DNA from 2 places in the Arthrobacter ginkgonis genome. Region 1 is predicted to be linked to the other one. Evidence: riboswitches for the same ligand, from Rfam matches in the RefSeq annotation. Region 1 holds a riboswitch; the other holds the start of a gene.
What was found. A riboswitch is a leader RNA that binds a small molecule or an ion and turns the genes downstream of it on or off. The one in region 1 is predicted to bind cyclic di-AMP.
Positions count from the first base shown of each region.

Region 2: linked by a shared signal. The riboswitch ahead of ABD912_RS06620 (C40 family peptidase) and the one ahead of ABD912_RS22490 (C40 family peptidase) in region 1 are both predicted to bind cyclic di-AMP.

Region 1 is NZ_BAABEO010000035.1:37,001-44,008, reverse strand. Features, by position in the region: gene ABD912_RS22510 (molybdopterin molybdotransferase MoeA) at 1-659, opposite strand, end outside; gene ABD912_RS22505 (DUF6457 domain-containing protein) at 665-949, opposite strand; gene mobA (molybdenum cofactor guanylyltransferase) at 915-1,676, opposite strand; gene ABD912_RS22495 (HNH endonuclease) at 1,673-2,170, opposite strand; gene ABD912_RS22490 (C40 family peptidase) at 2,418-3,218, opposite strand; cyclic di-AMP (ydaO/yuaA leader) riboswitch at 3,225-3,373, opposite strand; gene ABD912_RS22485 (M23 family metallopeptidase) at 3,506-4,528, opposite strand; cyclic di-AMP (ydaO/yuaA leader) riboswitch at 4,649-4,829, opposite strand; gene ABD912_RS22480 (metal-dependent transcriptional regulator) at 4,907-5,602, opposite strand; gene serC (phosphoserine transaminase) at 5,799-6,920, shown strand; gene ABD912_RS22470 (DUF3027 domain-containing protein) at 6,998-7,008, opposite strand, start outside.
Region 2 is NZ_BAABEO010000009.1:5,521-12,528, reverse strand. Features, by position in the region: gene ABD912_RS06630 (NADH:flavin oxidoreductase) at 117-1,220, opposite strand; gene ABD912_RS06625 (ArsR/SmtB family transcription factor) at 1,400-1,738, shown strand; cyclic di-AMP (ydaO/yuaA leader) riboswitch at 2,517-2,670, shown strand; gene ABD912_RS06620 (C40 family peptidase) at 2,677-3,528, shown strand; gene ABD912_RS06615 (hypothetical protein) at 4,183-4,515, shown strand; partial or broken gene ABD912_RS23555 (NAD(P)-binding domain-containing protein) at 4,756-5,055, shown strand; gene ABD912_RS06610 (NAD(P)/FAD-dependent oxidoreductase) at 5,108-5,983, shown strand; partial or broken gene ABD912_RS06605 (IS30 family transposase) at 6,199-6,384, opposite strand; gene ABD912_RS06600 (N-carbamoylsarcosine amidohydrolase) at 6,658-7,008, shown strand, end outside.

The DNA of each region.
Region 1 (7,008 bases):
ACCTCGTCGCCGGTGAACACCAGCCGGACCGGGACCGGTGCGGCGACCTGGACGGTGTCGGCGCCGGCGACCGCGGCCACCGCCACGGCCCCGGGGTTCAGGCGCGTGCCGCGGGGCAGCAGCAGGTCGCCCTCCGCGGCCTCGGTGCCGGCCGGGCGGATGTCGGTCCCCTCGGAAGGGGCGCAGCCTTCGGTGGCGGACAGCACGTCCGCGGACCCCTCGCTTCCGGACCCTCCTTCACCGGAGACGGCGCCGCGCTCGCGGCGCAGCACCGCCGTCGTGCCGTGGGGCAGGGCGCCGCCGGTGAGGATCGGCACCGCCTGCCCGGCCTCCAGCGGCGGGGGCTCCCCGTGGCCGGCGGGAGCGGCCGGCGGGAGCCTCCACGGGCCGGGGCCGGCCACGGCCCAGCCGTCCATCGCGGAGGAGGCGTAGTGCGGCAGCGCGTAGCGGGCCAGCAGGTCGGCGGCCAGCACGCGGCCCACCGCGGCCGGCAGCGGCACGGTTTCGGGGCCGGGCAGGTGCGCGGCCAGGCCGGCACCCGCCTCCTTGGCCGCCTCCCGGGCTGCGGGCCAGGACAGGTCATGCACGGGCAGGTCGTGCGCCGGCAACTCGCGTCCGGGGCCCGCGCCCGCCAGGCGGCCCGGTTCGGCCTGGTGCATCAGGCTCAATCGGTGGGTCCGGCGGCTTCGGCGCGGCGGCTCAACACCTCACGCACCACGCGGTCCGCGGCGCGCACGGACTCGGCTTCCGGAGCCTGTCCGCTTCCGGCCGCCAGGCCCGCGGCGAAGCCGGCGATGTAGGTGGTGAGGGGGGCCGCGGGGCGGACGATCTGGTGGGCCGCCACGCCGGCCAGGGACAGCACCGCGTCGATGTCGATGGGAGCGTCGGGGATCTCGAACGCCTCCAGCAGTTCCCTAACCCACGGTTCCAGTTCCGGCTGTTCCGCCACGTGTTCCTCCTGATGCGGTCCCGTCCGCGGGCCGCTCGTTCCGTTCCGGCCGGCCGATGCCGTGCCTCCCGGCGTCGGCCCACGTGTCGACGTCATTGAATTCGATGCCGTCCAGGGCCAGCCGGACTATGTGCACCTTAGCAAGCAGGAGCATCATGCTGGAGTGGGCCAACCCTCCGGAGCCGGCCTCGGCGGCCCCCACGGCGGCCCGCAGGGCGTCGGTGGCCACGGCGCAGCTGAGCGGCTGGAGGCGGCCGGTGGCGTCGACCGGCACCCAGGCCGAGCCGGCGTCGAACCCGCTCCGGGCGGCGGCCACGACCCCGGCGACGGCGGGTCCGGGATCCAGCAGGTCGGCGGCCAGGACAACGGTCAGCGGCGACTCGCCCCGCGCCTCCGGTTCCAGGTCGTCGGATTCGCCCGAGGCGTTGGCGGCCCCTGTGTCCTCGGCCAGCGCATGCAGCCCGGCGGCGACGGCCGCGGCCGGCCCGCCGAAGGCGGGGTGTTCCCGGGTGAGCAGGATCAGCTGCCGCGGGTCGGCCGCGGCCGCGAAGCGGGAGACGGCCGCGGAGAGCTCCGGAGGGCCGACCACCGCGATGCGGGTGGCCTCCGCAAGCGCCTCCAGGGAGTGCTCAAGCAGCGTCTTTCCGCGGTGGACCAGCAGCGGCTTGGGTTCCCCGCCCAGGCGGCTGCCGCGCCCGCCCGCAACGACGACGGCGTCGAAGTTCATGCGGCCCCGCTGCGCAGGAAGTCGGTCCAGGCCGGGGCGGGGCGCTCCAGTTCGGTGATGTACCACTGGGGCCCGTGCGGCCGGGTCGGGACGGTGCGCAGCGTCCAGCCCAGCTGGCGCAGGGTCTTGTTGCCCTTGGCGTTGTTGCAGGTGAGGCAGCAGGCCACCAGATTCTCCCATGTGTCTTGGCCCCCGGACGAGCGCGGCTGGATGTGGTCCACGGTGGAGGCGTGGCGCCCGCAGTACCCACAGCTGTGTCCGTCCCGGCGCAGCACCCCGCGCCGTGTGACGTTCGCCGCCTCGCGGTACGGGACCTTGATGTAGCGGTGCAGCAGGATCACTGACGGACGGCCCAGCACCTCGCGCGGGCCAACCACGGGCTCGCCCTCCTCGGCCAGCACGCTGGCCTTGCCGGTCAGTACCAGCAGCAGGGCGCGGCGGAAGGTGACGACCGCAAGCGGTTCGTATCCAGCATTCAGTACCAGGGTTCGCATCAGCGTTCCTCGTTGTCCTGACGGGCCGCGGGCCCTTTGGTGACGCATCGCTCGCGGCATCCAGCATGGGCTATCGAATCCTAGCCTAGTCCCCTCGGCGATTCGCGCCACCTGCCGGAGGGTTCCAGGACGCGCATCGGGGAATCTTCACCCGGATTTCGCCCGGATGTGGCGTTGTCCCCGGCCCCGGAAACGCAAGAAGGCAGGACCCGCCCAAAAGGGGGATCCTGCCTCAAGGCGGGTGGTGCTAGCCGCGCAGGGTGTAGTACCCGTACAGCGGGTTGCGGGTGACGTCGTGGATGATGGTGTCCACGGTCGGGTTCTGGGCGCCGACCATCTTGCCGCCGCCGAGGTAGATGCCGACGTGGCCTCCACCGTTCTGGAACACCAGGTCGCCCGGCTTCGGGCTGCTGGTGCGCACGAACTGGCCGGAGGCCAGCAGGGCGGAGGTGCCGCGGGCGACGTTGATGCCGTGCTGGGCGTAGACGTACTTCACGAAGCCGGAGCAGTCCCAGCCGGAGGTGCTGGCGCCGCCCCAGACGTAGGGAACGCCAACGTACTTGGCGGCGGTGGCCGCGATGCCGCCCAGCTTGGAGGTGTCCACGGAGGCGGAAACCTTGGCCGAGGCGACGGAGGTGGTGGCCCCCGCGCTGGTGCGGGTGGTCGGGGCCAGCGCGTTGCTGGAGGCGTTGCTGCTGGAAACGGTGTTCGCGACGGCGGCGACGACCGGGGCCGGAGCAGGCTTGGAGGTCAGCTCGGCACGCTCGATCGAAAACTTCTTGACCGCGTCCTTCGAAACGGCGACGGCCTTGACGGCGACGCGCTCGGCGTTCAGGCCCTCGGCCGGAACGGCGGAGGCCTCGCGGGTGGCGGTGGTGTTCTGGGCCGGAACGCCCAGGGTCAGCACCAGGCCGGAAGCGGCTGCGATGACGGCGGCCTGGCGGCCGACCGAGCCGGCGTTGGACGCAACGGCCTTGGAAATCGCTTCTAGCGGGTTGGTGCGGACGGGAGTCGCGCGGTGGCGACCCAGCACTTGGCTCTTGGACACGTTAGTTAGGCCTCTCCCAATGCCTGCGAGGTAAGCTGTCGGGTTCGAGTGGGAGTCACTCGGCATCCACCCGTTTCCGGGCCGGACACTTAACCCCAAGGATCCTTGCGGATCCAAAATGTGGGTCCCCCGCCACTGCCAAGCGATTCTGCGAACGGACCTCGGTCGGTGGCAGTGTTCGGCACTCCGCCCGAGGGTGTTGGATCCTTGCCGATCCAGCACACGGACAACGGTAACGGAAAATCACCCGAAAGTCACATTCTGGTCACGGAACGGTATTTCTCCGGTTACAGCCAGCCCGCGGGGTCCACCGCTTTGCCATTAATGAGCACTTCGAAGTGCAGGTGGCAGCCCGTGGAGTTGCCCGTGGTTCCGCTCAGCGAAACCACGTCGCCACGCTTCACTTTTGCGCCCACCGAAACTTTGAGACTGGTGTTGTGGTTGTAAGTGGTCTGCAACCCGTTGCCGTGGTCGATCACCACGCGGTTGCCGGAGTGCCCGGCCCAGCCGGCCTGGACGACCGTTCCGGCGGCCGCGGCCTTGACCTCGGTGCCGCATTCGACGCCGTAGTCCTGCCCGATGTGGGTCACGGTGCCGCTGCCGCCCCACGGGTCGGGACGGACGCCGAAGCGGGACGTGACCCGCACATCGGCGAGCGGCTGGGCCAAGACCCCCGCCGTCTCCACCTTGGTGACGTCGCCACCGGCCGCGGACATCAGCTCGGTGAGCTGCTGGTCCTTCGAGAACGTACTGGTCAGGGCGGTGCGCTCGACGGCATATCCGTCGGCGGCGGGAACTGTGACATCCGCCACGGCGGCGGAAGCCTTCGCCACCCGATCCTCGGCGGCGTCGCCGAGCGCGGGGTAGGCGGCGGCCAGCGCCAGGCCGGAGACGGCGGCCACGGCGGCGATCTTGTGGCTCAGGCCCAGCGTGTCGCGCTGGAACCGCTGCGGGAAGGCAATGACGTTGCCGGGCTCGCCGGGGGCCGGGCTGGCGGGCGCCTCGGCGGACTGGGCCGGGAGGTCCGCTTCCGGCAGCTGGGGCAGCTCAAGGGCCGGATCCGGCAGGGTCTCCGGATTCCGCACGCTGTAGCGCATGGAGGTGGAGAAGCGGCGGCCAACGTACCCGGCGGCGTCCGGGTCCATCGTGGGCACCGCGGGCCGGACCTCCGGCTGCGCGGCGCGGCGGGACTCGCCGCGCGGGCGCTGCGGAACGGCGGGAGCCGCTGCGTTGGGGGCCGCTGGCGCGGCGGGGGGAGCCGCGGGGGCGGCGCCGGGCCGCGCCGGAATCACCGCGGGGGCCGCTGGCACCATATTCCGGGCCGCTGGCGCTGCGTTCGGGACCGCTGGCGCGGGGACCGGACGCGCAGCGTCCAGCGGTCCGGCGGCACGGCGGCGGCCGGAAACCTTTTGTTCCGTCAAGTCGACAACCTCTCAGGCGCCGGCGAAGTTAGCTGTCGGATTCGGGTCTGAGATCAACCCGGCCGAGCCCGTAGACGGACCCGACTTCACCCCAAGGCTGCGGCGGGGAATACCGCGCACCGGAATTTGTGGATCCTCCGCCCCTGTCGTACATGCGTGAACGGATCCGGTCCGCCGACAGGGCTAGGCGTTCGAACTGGATGAAGGAAACGAGTCTCCTCCGCTATCTAAGATAGCGGCCGATTTGTAAAAGTAATAATTCCGTTATCAAGCAGCGCGTGACACGAAGACATGCACGCTGACCTCCGAGGGGAGCTCCAGCGCCCCCTCGATGCCGTCGACCCGGACCACCACGTAGTCTCCGGCGCGCTCCAGCGTGACCGTCGCGCCCGGGCGGATGCCGCCGTCGTCCAGCTGCGCCAGGAGTTCCGGGTCGACCTGGATCGTCTCGGCCAACCGGGCCACCACGACCGGTCCGGTGACGCCGCGGGCCAGCGCCTTGTCCAGGTTCTCCACGCCGGACGCGAAGCCGGAGACGGCGGGCCCGCCCAGGGCCTCGAGGCCGGGGATCGGGTTGCCGTACGGCGAGTCGGCGGGGCGGCCCAGCAGGTCGTACAGGCGCTGCTCGACGCGCTCGCTCATGACGTGCTCCCACCGGCAGGCCTCGTCGTGCACGTATTCCCAGTCGAGGCCGATCACGTCGGCCAGCAGGCGTTCGGCCAGGCGGTGCTTGCGCATCACCTCGGTGGCCAGCTGGCGCCCGGACGGGGTCAGCTCCAAATGGCGGTCCTCGGTCACCACCAAGAGTCCGTCGCGCTCCATCCGCGCAACGGTCTGGGACACGGTGGGGCCCGAATGGCCCAGGCGTTCGGCAATGCGCGCCCGCAGGGCGGTGATCTGCTCCTCCTCGAGTTCGAGGATGGTCCTCAGGTACATCTCGGTGGTATCGATCAGATCAGACACAGCTGGAACTCCTGTAGGGATCAATGGGAATCAAGGGGCGGCAACTGGTAAGCGGCCTCCCCTAACTGTAGTGCCCGTAATCAATTGCGGTGCGGTTCTGCGTTCGGCGGCATTTTGCGAGACGATAAGGGCTGGTGTGGGCCGTCCCCACGATCCGACGCGCCCCCACGTCACCGGAACATCCACGAGGAGCAGCATGAGCACCTTCCCGACCATTCCCACCGATCTCCTGCCCGCCGACGGACGCTTCGGCGCGGGCCCCTCGAAGGTCCGCAAGGAGCAGATCGATGCCCTCGTTGCCGCGGGCCCGACCCTGCTGGGCACCTCCCACCGCCAGGCGCCCGTGAAGAACCTGGTCAAGAGCGTCCAGGAAGGCCTGCTGGAGTTCTTCCGGGCCCCGGAGGGCTACGAGGTCGTGCTCGGCGTCGGCGGCTCCACCGCGTTCTGGGACATAGCCTCCTTCGGGCTGGTCGAGAACAAGGCCCAGCACCTCTCCTTCGGCGAGTTCGGCTCCAAGTTTGCCGCCGCCACCAACAAGGCCCCGTTCCTGGACGCCTCCTCCATCATCAAGGCCGAGCCGGGCACCCGCCCCGAGGCGGTCGCCGAGGCCGGCGTCGACGTCTACGCCTGGCCGCAGAACGAGACCTCCACGGGCGTCGCCGCCCCGGTCCAGCGCGTCGCGGGCGCCGACGAGGGTGCCCTGACGCTCGTTGACGCCACCTCCGCCGCCGGCGGCCTGGCCGTGGACGTGAGCGAATCCGACGTCTACTACTTCGCCCCGCAGAAGAACTTCGCGTCCGACGGCGGCCTGTGGCTGGCGCTGTTCTCCCCGGCCGCGCTGGAGCGCGCCGAGCGCATCGCCGCGACGGACCGCTGGATCCCGGACTTCCTGAACCTGAAGACCGCGATCGACAACTCCAAGCTGAACCAGACCTACAACACCCCGTCGCTGAGCACGCTGGTGACCCTCGACGCGCAGGTGCAGTGGCTGAACGGCAACGGCGGCCTGGACTGGGCCGCGGCCCGCACCGCCGACTCCGCCTCCCGCGTCTACGGCTGGGCCGAGGCCTCCCCCATCGCCACCCCGTACGTGGTGCGCGCCGAGGACCGCTCCAACGTCATCGCGACCATCGACCTCGACGAGTCCATCGACGCCACCGCCGTCGCCAAGGCGCTGCGCGCCAACGGCGTGGTGGACACCGAGCCCTACCGCAAGCTGGGCCGCAACCAGCTGCGCATCGCGACCTTCGTCGCCATCGAGCCGGACGACGTCAGCGCGCTCACCCGCTGCATCGACTACGTCATCGAGAACCTCTAGCCGGTCCCGACCGGCAAAAGGGGCTGGGCCCCGACTCCGCGGAGTCGGGGCCCAGCCCCTTTTGCCAGGACGCCCGGTCAGGCGTCCG
Region 2 (7,008 bases), on a different contig from region 1:
GGCCTGGGCCCCGTTCCTGCACGGTGGATCGGTTCAGGGGTGAGACGTTTGGGCCGCGCGGGCAACGCGGGCCGGGCCGGGCGTTGTCCGCCCGGCCCGGCCGTGGTGGCGCGGACTTACGCGGGCCCGTCCAGCTCCCAGTCCTTCACATCCGCCAGGGGGGTGAACAGGGTGGGGTCCAGCTCGCCGAAGTCCAGGTTGTTTCGGACCAGGTGCGGCCAGTTCCGGTTGGCCAAGGCCGCCTTGCCCAGTGCGATGACGTCCGCGGCGCCATCGTGCAACATCGAGGCCGCGGTTTCCGGGGCATCCAGGTTGCCGTTGGCGATCACAACTACTCCCGAATGCCGCTTGGCCAGCGCGGCGAGGGACTCCGGGCCGTCCTCGAATGCCGGCGCGGTTGCCCTGTATTCGGTGGTGTGGATGAAGTCGACTCCGGTGGCGCCCAGGGTGGAGAAGATGACCTTCGCTTCCTCGGCACCTCCGCGCCACCGGTGGTCGTTGTCGCTGACCTTGGACTGCGAGATGCGGATTCCCACGGTCATGTCCGGGCCGACGGCCTCGCGCACCGCGCGGCAGATCTCCGCGGGGAAGCGCACCCTGTTTTCGGGTGACCCTCCGTACTCGTCGGTCCGCTGGTTCATGTAGTCGGTCAGGAACTGATCCAGCAGGTACCCGTTGGCGCCATGGATTTCGACGCCGTCGAAACCGGCCGCCTTGGCGTGCAGGGCGGCGGCCACGAAGCCTTCCCGGACCTGGCCCATCTGGGCCGGGGTGATCTCCGCGGGAACGGGGTAGGGCCCTTCTCCACGGTAGAAGGCCAGCTGTTCGCCCTTGGGTGCCACCGCCGAGGGGCCCACTGAGGAGTCCATGAAGCGGTTCCCCTGGGCCTGCGCTCCCGCGTGCATGAGCTGGGCGAAGATCCGTGCGCCTGCCGCGTGGACACCGTCAACGACCTTGGCCCAGGATTCAGCCTGCTCCCGGGTGGCGATGCCGGGCTGGTACAGGTAGCCCTGACTGTGCGCAGTGTCGGGATAGATCCCCTCGGTGATCAGAAGCCCGAAGCCTCCGCGCGCGAACCCCTCGTAGTAGGAGGCCATCCTTTCCGTGGCGTGTCCGTCCTCGGTTGCGCTGATCCTTGTCATGGGGGCCAGTGCCACCCGGTTCTCCAGTTGGGTCGAGCCGATCGCAAGGGGTGACCAGAGCGGGCTGAAATCGGGCATGGGGAACTCCTTCATAGTCGGTGGGCCAGAACGGGCAAGCCGCACAGGGGCCCACCGCTAAGGGTCGCAGCGACGCCCGCGAGGATCCACCCTCAAGGCTAGTACGACATCCGTCGTACTACTAGATTTATCGTACAATGGATGCGGGGTCAATCAAGCAACCAGGAGGCGGATTGCCGGTGCGCATCCTCGCCCACCCCGACCGGGGCGAGTTGCAGCTGGATGCCGTGCTGTCCGCGTTGTCCGATCCGGTGAGGCGACGGATCGCCAGCCAGCTCGCCGATGGCCTCGACGACCAGGCGTGCATCGCCTTTCAGCTGCCGGTCAGTAAGTCCACCTCCACGCACCACTTCAGGATCCTGCGCGAGGCCGGCGTGATCGAACAGCACTACAGGGGCACCGCGATCCTCAACTCGCTGCGAGCAACCGACCTCAAAGCCCGGTTCCCGGGACTGCTTCAGGCGATCCTCCAGGCCGCCCGCAACGACGCAGCCTCCCCCACCACCGAGCGGCCCTGACAGGCCCCCGGCCCGCCAGCCACCTTCGCGGAGGCAGGAAGCGCTAGGAACGCATCCGCTGGTCACGGGCCGCCGGCAGGGCGCTTCGGTTCCCACCGGGCGAACGGCTACCTGTCTCAAGTCGCCCGCCACCCAGCGGGAGCCCTCTGCCATTCCGGCGGAACCTATTGACTTGGCCGATCCACCCCAAGATTCCGCAGCGCCCGAGAGATGCCCCTCAGGGCCGTAGAAATGCCGACCGGGACCACACAGGCCATCGGGACTCGATTCCCCCGCTCCCCTGCCGTCTCACAACGGGTGGGTTTCAAGACACATTGTCGAGATGCTCGCCATTCCTTGCGTGGTTCGCCATGCTCAACGTAACGGCGGCGCAGGCCGCCGGGAGCAATGCCCGGTGTCCGGGCGCACGGAAAAGATAGGTAGGTCTGCGGTGCCTCTTTCGCGGGCCGCCGTGTCCGGGGAACCGTCGGTCGATCCGGCCGCCGCACGCAACGCCTCGCCGACCCCTCACTCCGCCGCGCCCTCACGCTCCTGCTCGTGCCCGCCACCCTCACGGCCTGCAAGCCGCGGGGCAGAGCGCCGCAAAGACGGCCTGAGATGGGATAAGGAACCCGGCGGGCACCACTTCCCACGCGCGAAGGTAACCAAAAAGTTGCCGCTTCGTGACCGAATTGTGACTTTAGAGGCGATTTCCTGTAGGTTCGAAGCCATGCCGAGCCTCCGTACGGTTCGGCCTGCTCGCGCGGCCTGCCGAACACTGCCGCCGCCCGAGGTCCCTTTGCATAAACCGCTGGGCAGTGGCGGGGGAACCACATTTCGGGTCCGCACGGATCCTTGGGGTTAAGTGCCTCACGCCGGCCTTCCGGCACGAGGCACCGGGTGGCTCCCACCCGAATCCGACAGCTCACCCCGCAGGCATTGGGAGAGGTTCAAACATCGTGTCCAAGCGCCAAGCTCGCGGTCGCCACCGTGCGACGCCCGTCCGCACCAACCCGCTCGAGACCATCTCGAAGGCAGTCGCCTCCAACGCCGGCTCGGTGGGCCGTCAGGCCGCCGTGGTCGCCGCGGCTTCCGGCCTGGTGCTCACCCTGGGCGTTCCCGCCCAGTCCACCCAGGCCGTCGGCGAGGCGGCAGGCGCCCCGGTCGACACCCTCGCCACCGAGCGTGTCGCGGTCCAGGCGGTGGCCGTCCCCGACACGGCCGTCAAGAGGTTCGAGATCGATCGCGTGGCCCTGAAATCCACTCCGGCCCCCGCGCCGAAGCCGGTCGTCGCGGCCGTCGCCGCTACCGTCTCGGCCTCCGCGAACGATGCGCGGGGCGCCGCAATGACCAGCGCCACCCGCACCGCGCAGGCCGCCACCGCGGCAAAGCCCGCGGCAGCGAAGCCCGCGGCAGCGAAGGAAAAGGCGGCCACGCCCGCCATCAGTGCCAGCACCGCCTTCGGAAGCCGCATTGCCAGCATGGCGTTGGGCTTCAAGGGTTCACCCTACGTCTGGGGCGGGAGCTCGCCCTCGGGCTGGGATTGCTCCGGATTCGTCCAGTACGTCTACGGCAAGGCCGGCATCAGCCTCCCGCACAACACGACCGCGATCCGCACCAGCGGGAAGTTCGTTCGCACCTCCACCCCGAAGGTCGGCGATCTGGTCTACCAGAACGGCGGAAGCCATGTGGGCATCTACATCGGCGACGGCAAGATGATCGGGGCCCAGAACCCGTCGGTCGGGACCGTGATCCGGGAGGCGGACAGCCCCTACGGCCCGCTGATGGCCTACTACACCCTGGCCAGCTAGCACGCCGGCTTCGGCCCCCAAGGACGCGCCTCGGAGGAAGCGAACGTCCTTCAGGCGCAGGGAAAGGGAGCAGTCCTCGGACTGCTCCCTTTCCCGTTCACATACCGATGGCACATGTCGGAAAACGACCCGAAATGCGGCCAGCAAGGCACCGCCAGAGACCACCCCGCTGTCAGGTTCATCCACCCGCCAGCTCAGGGGCAGCCCCTGGGAACTCGATTGTCAGTCGTCGGTGCGTATCCACACTCGTCGACCCATGGTGCGAAGCTCCCCGGACTTCGACCCAACCCTTTCGGCCCTGTCCGCCGGAGGAGGTCCTCCGCAGCATTGCGGGATCCGCCAATGCGTCGCCCGCTTGCGATGGCGTCATGTCTCGCAGCCGGAGGGATGCAAGACGGTTTGTCGAGACAGAGGGACGGTCCCGCGCCCCTGATGGCATCGGGCGGTGAGAATGGTTGAATGACCATACGTCCAAGGGGGAGTAGGCGATTGGTGAACAAGCGCTGGGCGGCCGGACTCGGCGTCGCCGGCATGGTGTTCGCGGCAGGAGCCGTGACGGGATGTTCCGCGTTTCGGGACTACTAGGGCGATACGTGCGACGGGCGCAAGCCGGTCGATTCCCTGGAACAGGCCGGCCGCGATCTGGTCACCGCCGTGTACGCCGCCGACCTCACCGGGACATGCCGGGTCACCCATCCTTTCCCGGGAGGGGTGCTCGACGATGCGATGGTTGCCCATACCCGGGAAATCCTGACCGCACGGGGCATCACCCCGCAGAATGTCGCGGTGGTGGTGGGCGAGCAGTTCGGAAGCGGCATCCCCGTCCAACTGACCGACGGCAGCAACAGCACCTCCCGCGTGGTTGAGGTGGGTGGAGTCAGGGTCCGCGATGTCGGATACACGATCGGGCTGCCGTCTGAGGTTTACTCCGAAGTGCGCGAGCACCCGGCGTCACAGTCGGCTTCAGCCGAGCCCCCGGCCGAGTAGCGTACCTGCCGCCGCCGAAGCACAGGACATCCGACCCGTAAGGCGCACCGATGAGCAGGTGGCGCGGCGGCTTCGACGAGGGATCGATCGCCGAAAAGTGAGTCTTGCACCCGAAGGGATGCAAGACGGGCCGGCGAGACAGGAGGGCCGACCTGGCCGGAAGCGGAGGGCGACCCCTGACAATCATGCGTACAGGGTGGACACTGGACCCCAATCGGGGAGGCCGGCAAGGCGCAGGGGGTGGTGGTGTTCGACTGTGTGGTGGTCGGGGCGGGACCGGCGGGACTGGCCGCGAGCACGGCCCTGGCCGGCCACGGCATCGACCATGTGGTTCTGGAGCGCGTCCGGATCGGGGAGACTTGGCGTACCCAGCGGTGGGAATCCATGCGCATCAACAATCCGGGGTTCATGAACGCGATGCTGGGTGAGCAGGACCCCGACTCGTACCTCACCTGGCGTGAGGTCGTCCAGCGTCTCGATGCGCTCGGGTCCAGGGGCCCTGTCCGAACCGGCGTCGAGGTGCACGGCATGGTGCGTGAACGCGATCGGTGGCTCCTCGGCACGAATGGGGGGAAGTCTGGAGGCGCGCTGCGTGATCGTCGCCAGCGGCGGCGAGAACGTCCCCCGGCGACCGGCCCTCGCGGCCCAGCTACCGGGTGCGATCGTCCAGCGGCACGCCGCCGAGTACACCAAACCAGACGACCTGCCCGACGGGGGGATCCTGGTGGTAGGCAGCGCCCAGTCGGGAACCCAGATCGCCGATGAACTCTCGGCGACCGGACGACCCGTGTGGCTCTCGACAAGCGCCGTGGGGCGCGCGTCGGTCCGCTACCGCCGCAGGCACACCGTGCGGTGGTTGTGCGAGATGGGTTTCTTCGACGACCGGACCGAGGACCTTCTAGACTCGTCCTCCGTCCGTCTGGTCCCGGCGCTCCTGGCACCGGGCGGGCGCAGCATGAGCCTGCAGACGGTGGCCGAACACGGGGCAACGCTCACCGGCCGCATCGTCGGCGTCAACGGCCAAACGCTGACCTTCGACGACAGTGTGGCGGCCAATGTCGCCTACGGAGACCGTGCCGCCGAAGCCTTCAGGGTCATGATCGACGACCACATCCGGTCGCTGGGCCTCGATGCCCCCGATCCCGAACCCGACGAGGCGTACCGGCCCATTCGGCTGAACGCTCCCGGTGAGCTGTCCCTGCAGGACTCGGGAATCCGCAGCGTCATCTGGTGCACGGGCCTCACGGGGGACTTCCGCTGGCTCGGCGAGGAATTGCTTGACCCCACGGGTGCCCCGAAACGGCAAGGAACCGTATCGCCGGCTCCGGACGTCTGGTTCCTGGGCCTGCGCTGGCTCATCCGGCGCACCTCCGGAAATTTCTGGGGCTTTCCGCAGGACGCCGCGGTCGTTGCCGACATGGTCAGAAACTCGCTCGCGGCCGGAACAGGGCGCGCCCGCCCAAGCTAGCAAGAAGACCACCCCAACCGGTGCCGGCGGTTGACGCCCCCGCTTCGAGTACGTCGGTAATGGATATCCGACCCCGGGCGGCAATCGCAAGCACGAGACATTCGCGTCTTGCAACCGGAAGGATGCAAGACGGTTTGTCGAGACACTAAGGCCGACCCGGCAGTCTGCGGCGCCTAGTGAGGTGAAACGCAGCAATGGATGGTGGTGTTCTGGTACCCCTCCCCATGCCCCGGAACGGCACGGTCGGCGGCATCGGCAAGACGTTCGCTGATCACCACATCCTCGGTGATGTGGCCCCGCGCCTCGTTCCGCGATCGGGCCTGGGGAACCCTCAGGGCCCTGCCGGTTCGCAGATACGCGACCAACTCGCGCTTGGGCGCGCTCTGGCCCTCGACGCGAAGGCCGTCCGCTCCGGCTGACACTCGCTCCCCCGGGCAGTCACTGCTGGTCGCGCTCGGATCGTGACCAGCAGTGCCGCTGCGGCCGCGAACCGGCTCCCTCGCTGGGCTGCCGGAGTGACGCACTCGCCGATGCTCGCCCCGACCGAGCAGTTGGTCCGAGGGGACACGGATTCGGCGAATCTCTGGTGCTGCGCCGGTCCGTGCGCTACAGTAGTCAACACAGCAACCAAGTTGCTCTGTTAGCAACACATCACCGTGAGAGTGGAGAGAGCCATGACAGTTACGTCCAACGACATCGAAGCCCGTCTTGCAGCAGTGCTGGAGGAGGCGTTCGAAGCCGGCACGGGCATCTACAACGAGCGCGGCTTCAAGCGTCGGATCGGCTACGGCAACCGCCCCGCCGTCATCCACATCGACCTCGCGAACGCCTGGACCCGTCCGGGCCACCCGTTCAGCTGCCCGGGCATGGAGGAGATCATCCCGAACGTCCAGCGGATCAACGAGGCCGCGCGCGCCAAGGGCGTCCCGGTCTTCTACACCACGAACGTGTACCGCAACCGCGACGCCTCCTCCGGCACGAACGACATGGGTCTGTGGTACTCGAAGATCCCCACGGAGACCCTG